DNA from 2 places in the Undibacterium sp. Rencai35W genome. Region 2 is predicted to be linked to the other one. Evidence: predicted binding sites of a transcription regulator. Region 2 holds the regulator's gene; the other holds the start of a gene.
The links. Region 2 encodes NrdR, which represses ribonucleotide reductase genes. Its sites were predicted from a motif close to CACNANATNTNGTG; they were not measured.
Positions count from the first base shown of each region.

Region 1: the regulator NrdR is predicted to act here: its motif matches at 1,618-1,631, upstream of ACO0K3_RS06080 (ribonucleoside-diphosphate reductase subunit alpha).

Region 1 is NZ_JBMPPC010000002.1:465,687-469,102, forward strand. Features, by position in the region: gene ACO0K3_RS06080 (ribonucleoside-diphosphate reductase subunit alpha) at 1-1,366, opposite strand, end outside; gene ampD (1,6-anhydro-N-acetylmuramyl-L-alanine amidase AmpD) at 1,746-2,390, opposite strand; gene ACO0K3_RS06090 (sigma-54-dependent transcriptional regulator) at 2,377-3,416, opposite strand, start outside.
Region 2 is NZ_JBMPPC010000011.1:80,123-83,538, reverse strand. Features, by position in the region: gene ACO0K3_RS18810 (pilus assembly protein) at 1-896, shown strand, start outside; gene ACO0K3_RS18805 (type IV pilin protein) at 917-1,366, shown strand; gene nrdR (transcriptional regulator NrdR) at 1,398-1,868, opposite strand; gene glyA (serine hydroxymethyltransferase) at 2,163-3,413, opposite strand.

The sequences.
Region 1 (3,416 bases), on a different contig from region 2:
AAGCGCAGACAGCACCTTTACGTTTGCCACCTTGATTGACCGCGACGGCTGTGTCGTTGACGACTTTCAGGAACGGCACTACGCCCTGTGATTTACCATTCGTACCTTTGATATGCGCACCGAGGGAACGCACTGGCGTCCAGTCATTACCGAGACCACCGGCGTATTTCGCCAGCAAGGCATTTTCTTTGATCGCTTCGTAAATACCATCCAGATCATCGGCTACCGTAGTCAGATAGCATGAGGATAACTGTGAACGCTGTGTACCGGAGTTAAACAAAGTCGGCGTCGAACTCATGAAATCAAAGCTGGACAGGAGATTGTAGAACTCAATCGCACGGGCTTCACGATCGATTTCGCTGATCGCCAGACCCATCGCAACGCGCATGTAGAATGCTTGCGGCATTTCAATACGGGTGCCGCGCACATGCAGGAAGTAGCGATCATACAAAGTTTGCAAACCAATATAGCCAAATTGCAGATCACGATCGGCAACCAGCGCATCGGCTAGTTTTTTCAGATCAAACTGACCAAGTTTGGCATCCAGCAAATCAGCTTCAATACCTTTTTTGATAAATTTAGGGAAGTAATCCACATACTCGGCTGCCGCATCTTGCTGAGCAACTTCTTTACCGAACACTTCTTTACGGACTGTATGTAATAAGAGACGCGCCGTCACCTGGCTATATGCAGGCTCCTTTTCCATCAGCGCACGCGCAGCCAGGATTGCTGATTTATGCAGTTCTTCCACCGGCACGCCGTCGTACAGGTTTTTCAAGGTTTCGGACAAAATCGCTTCCGGATCAGCCAGCTTGTCCAGACCGACGCAGGCAGCTGTGATCAGCTTACGGACTTGTGCGATGTCGAGTGCGACGCGCTGTCCGTCAACAACGACGTGAATTTGCGGTGCGGCGATATCTGTTTTGGAGGATTGTTGTGACTCTAACTGAAGGCGACGTTCTTCCTGACGCTTAGCACGATACAAGACATAGGCACGGGCAACATCATGTTCGCCAGAACGCATCAACGCCAGTTCAACCTGATCCTGAATATCTTCTATATGAAACGTGCCGCCGGTTGGCTGTCTGCGCACCAGAGCAGACACAACACTGGCGGTTAACTGCTCGACGAGCTCGCGGATACGTGCCGATGCTGCACCCTGGCCACCGTTAACGGCCAAAAAGGCTTTAGTCACAGCAATAGCAATTTTGGAAGGCTCAAACCCAACTACAGCACCATTACGACGGATGATACGGTACTCACCATAGGCAGGCGTTTGCGTCGCTGACGCATGGTGGACTGATGACGACTGTAAATCGGACAGATCAGCGGTACTTGGTGTTGATGTTTCTAGAGAAGAGTGCATTTGGCCTCCGGGGTCAGCATGGGTTGAGACTTGATTGATTAACTTGAACGATGATATGAATGACGCAGTCTTTGATGTAGTCATTGATTGAGCCACTGATTCAATCATCGATCTTTTACGTGATTTCTGGTGTTGCACACTGCATAGTTCAGATCTAAAACCTTAGCCAAGTCTCTGTTTTTTAAATCATTTATCTCATTAAAACAGAGTAAAACTTCATTATAGAGAATGGCCACAAACTGGAATCAAACCACTATATGTAGTGCGCAAGATTTGATTTGCACTAATTCTAGTGCCGCGCTGGCAGATACGCAATCGCTTTTTTTGTTAAAAAGAGAATATTTTTTATTGTTGCGGCTGGCTTTGCAGATTGACAAAGTCAAAGCATGAAAGGAAAGCTAGGCAGCGCATGAGTGGGCACTAACATGGACTCATGCTGAGCAGCATGAACAAGCAATTCTTTATATTGTTTCCAATTAAAAAATGGCCCGGGGTCGGTCTTGCGGCCAGGAGCAATATCCTGATGGCCGACGATATGTCGTATCGGACAGGCTTGTATCAAGACCAAAGTCAATTTCTGCAGTGACAGATATTGCGCCTCCTCGAATGCCTGATGATCACTCCCCTCCAACTCAATCCCGACTGAAAAATTATTACACGCTGACTGCCCCTGAAACGATGAGACGCCAGCATGCCAGGCACGCAAGTTGACAGGAACGAATTGCAGCACCTGGCCATCGCGCCGTATCAAAAAATGGGTAGAGACCCGGACGCCCTGTAACGAGGTAAAACTGGGATGCGCCGTGACGTCGAGCTGATTCAAAAACAAATCAGTAATAGCGCTACCGCCGAACTGGCCCGCTGGCAGGCTGATGTTATGAATGACCAATAGTGAGATTTCTGCACCGTCGGGACGATGATCATAATTCGGCGACGGCTTTTGTTCAGCCTGAGGACAATGCCCGCCGGCATCGATCATCCATGCCGGTTGTACAGAATGCAGAACGAGTTTATTCCGATTCATGAATCTTCAGTTTTTGTATCTGGTAGCGCAGTTGCCGGAAACTGACCCCCAGGAGCTCAGCCGCCTGGGTACGGTTATTCCTGGTCTTGACCAAGGCACGGCGTATCACCTCTTTCTCAATACGCTCCAGATAATCGGGCAAAGAACAAGGTAATTCCGGCTCAGTAAAAATCGATATATCGGCATGAGCACCTGGCAGTGTTGTCACCGGACTGGCGCTGACTGCGTCCTGTAACAACACTTTTTCTACCGAGGCATCACCAGAATCTAAACTTACCACGGTCGCCGGCAATGCCGTACTCACCAGGCTCGCCCCGGAGACAGAGCTACTTAGTGGCTTCGCCGAAGGACGTAAAGCCAGATCACTGACTTCGATACAGCCATCGTTGGCGAAGGCCAGCGCACGCTCCAGGATGTTTTCCAATTCGCGGACATTCCCGGGAAAATCATATTCGGCAAGTGCCTGACGCGCACTATCGGATAACAAGGTCGCACAACGATCGGGGTTCGTCTGAGCGGATGCGGTCAGTCGCTGCAAAATCCCCTCGGATAATTCGCCTATATCCGTCAGGCGTTCGCGCAATGGCGGCAAATGCAGCTCAATCACATTCAGACGATAGTACAAATCCTGACGAAATTTCCCTGCGGTCACGCAATTCGCCAAATTCTGATGCGTTGCACTGATGATGCGAACATCAACGGGTTCTTCCGTCGTAGCGCCGACCTTGCGTACCCTGCGCTCCTGGATTGCCCTCAGCAACTTGACCTGCATCGCCAAAGGCAGATCGGCGACTTCGTCCAGCATCAGCGTACCGCCGCTGGCCGCCTGAAAAAATCCATCGCGATCATCATTGGCACCGGTAAAAGCACCTTTGCGATAACCAAAAAATTCGGCTTCCATCAATGCCTCAGGAATGGCTCCGCAGTTGACCGCAATAAAAGCCTTTTCGGAGCGGGCACTATTCAGATGGATTTCGCGGGCAGCCAGTTCTTTGCCACTTCCCGATTCGCCGGTAATGATTACGG
Region 2 (3,416 bases):
TATCTACAGGTGTAATTACTAAAGTAGATACTGGAGTAGGTAGCAACTCTCTCCCCAATGGACTTGCAACCCCCCGTCTGGTAATTGATGAAAATTCAACAATTGTCGCTGCATATGCAGGAGATTTACAAGGGAACCTATGGAAATTTGATTTTGGTACGTCAGGTACTACTGTAGCGTTTTCAGGAACTAGATTATTTCAAGCAGTTTCTTCTGGCAAAGCACAACCAATCACTGTACAGCCAGATTTATATCCGCATCCATTAGGTGGACTCATCGTAACCTTTGGGACAGGTAAACTGTTTGAGACTGCAGATCCCTCAATTACAGATACCCAATCGATATATGGTATTTGGGATAACAGTGGGATTGCTAATGTCACTGCATCCACTGTTGCTGGACAGTCCAATCTGGTTCAGCAAACATTGTCATCCGTTGGTACTGGATTAACATTACTGAGTAACAATTCGGTTGATTGGAACTCAAAGCGCGGCTGGTATATAAATCTAGCGCCTAGTGAGAGAATTATCATAGATCCCGAGGTAGTATATAGAACAGTATTTTATACAACTGTTATACCTGGTAGTGCGACAGACCCTTGTATTACAGATGGCACCTCGGTCACGATGGTTATTGATCCAATTACCGGGGGAGCCGTTAATCGTACTGTATTAGATACCAATAAGGATAATAAGGTCGATGCTACAGATATTAAAGCAAGTGGTATTTCTGGCTCTTTAACGTTTGGTAATACCATATTGCGTAAAAAGGGTGGTGTTAAGATGTATAAAGCCGATACAGGAGGAAAAATTATTGGTGGATCAAAAGCTGAGGATGCTGCACCAGATTCCATACCGACACTTCGCTTGTGGCGTCAAATTTTGGGCAAAGATTAATAAAGAAAGTGAGCCAATATATGATTTACAAAAGCGAATTACGTGGGTTTACTTTAGTTGAGTTAATGATTGTGATGGCTGTTATGGCAATATTAACAGCCGTTGCGGTCACAAGTTACACAAGTAATATTCGTAAAAGTCGGCGTGCAGAGGTTAAAAGTATCTTGCTGGAAGATGCGCAGTTTATGGAGCGTTACTTTACTGAAAATAATCGCTATGACCAAAATATATCTGGATTAGCAGCTAGTTTGCCAGTTTTGTCCTCACCAAAAACTGGCACTGCCCAGTATACAATTTCTTTTTCAAGCGGATTTCCAACATCTACTGCCTATACTATTCAAGCAGTGCCAGTATCTAGTCAATCAATGGCCAGTGATGAATGTGGGACGTTCATATTGAATAATTTAGGTCAACAAACAAATGCGAACTTGGTTGCGCCTAAGACTTCGGATGAATGTTGGACTAGATAATTTGATTTTTGACACACAGAAAAGCTGAAACTCAATCAGGTTTCAGCTTTTTTTCTTTGGCAATCTCCTGAATCGCCTCAGCAAACTCAGACACATCCTCAAAGCTCTTATACACAGAGGCAAAGCGGATATAGGCGATTTTGTCCAGGCGTTTCAGCTCTCTCATGACGAGCTCGCCTATGTAGCCAGATATGACTTCGCGTTCGCCGCTGGATAATAATTTTTCTTCTATGCGTTGGATTGCGGTGTCGACTGCTTCTGCCGATACTGGGCGCTTGCGCAGGGCTAACATCAGGCTGGCGCGTAATTTTGCGGGTTCAAATTCTGTTCTGCTGCCATTTTTTTTGACGATGGATGGCATGATGAGTTCGATACGCTCGTAGGTGGTGAAGCGTTTATCGCAATTGGCGCAGCGGCGGCGGCGACGGATAGTGTTGCCGTCCTCGGGCACCCGGGTGTCGATGACTTGCGTGTCATCGTTGTGGCAGTAGGGGCATTTCATGATGTTTATTCCAATCGATGGTGTCGCAATAGATGCGATACATTTTATATACTCCCCTGCAATATTACATAAAATGACCGCTCACGCACCAAAGTATTGCGTGGTTTATAAATACATGGTGGGAGTATGTTGCTATTTGCTCGTGTTGATCCCTGACGATGTGTTGATTTTTCGTGTATTGACGAGTTGAATTTCCTCATTTTATTTTCACGCTTCAATTCAGACTGTCTAAAACGACTGCTGTATAAAAAATGCCACTCGAATTGAGTGGCATTTTATTAGCAAGCTGAGGTTTTATGCTGCATAGACAGGGAAGGCGTCAGTCAGTTTTTTGACTTCGACTTTGACGCGTTCGATGGTTGCTGCATCGTTCGGATTGTCCAGTACGTCTGCGATCAGATGGCCGACTTTGATGGCTTCTGCTTCTTTGAAACCACGTGTTGTGAAGGCCGGGCTGCCGAGGCGGATGCCGGAGGTGATCATTGGTTTTTGTGGATCATTAGGAATGCCGTTTTTGTTGCAGGTCATGTGGGCGGAGCCGAGAATTGCTTCGGCTTCTTTTCCTGTCAGGCCTTTAGGGCGTAGATCTACCAGCATCACGTGAGATTCTGTGCGACCAGAAACGATGCGCAAACCGCGTTCGGTCAGCGTGTTCGCCAGTGCGGCTGCATTTTTTACGACCTGTTCTTGATAGGCTTTGAATTCCGGTGTCAGTGCTTCCTTGAACGCGACGGCTTTGCCTGCGATGACGTGCATTAGCGGGCCGCCTTGGAGGCCAGGGAAAATTGCAGAGTTGATTTTTTTTGCAATCGCTTCATCGTTTGACAAGATGATGCCGCCGCGTGGGCCGCGCAGACTCTTGTGGGTCGTTGATGTGACGACGTCGGCAAACGGTACCGGGTTAGGGTAGACGCCAGCGGCGATCAGGCCGGCATAGTGCGCCATATCGACCATGAAGTAAGCGCCGATTTCTTTGGCGATTTTGCTGAAGCGTTCGAAATCAATGCGCAATGCGAATGCCGATGCGCCGGCGATAATCAGTTTTGGTTTGGTTTCGCGGGCGAGTTTTTCCATCGCGTCGTAATCAATGTCTTCTTGCGCGTTCAAGCCATAAGAAACCACATTGAACCATTTACCCGACATGTTCAAGGGCATGCCGTGCGTCAGGTGACCGCCTTCGGCTAGGCTCATGCCCATGATGGTATCGCCTGGATTCAGCAGAGCAAAGAACACACCTTGGTTCGCTTGTGAACCTGAGTTCGGCTGTACATTCGCGAAGTTGGCACCGAATAATTCTTTCAGGCGATCAATCGCAAGTTGCTCAACGACGTCTACGTGTTCGCAGCCGCCATAGTAGCGCTTGCCGGGATAGCCTTCGGCGTATTTGTTCGTCAGTTGTGAGCCTTGCGCTTCCATGACGGCTGGCGAGGTGTAGTTTTCTGAGGCGATGAGTTCGATGTGTTCTTGTTGGCGGTGATTTTCTTGTTGAATCACGGCGTACAAATCGGGATCAATATTGGCGAGAGTATGATTTTTTGCGAACATGAC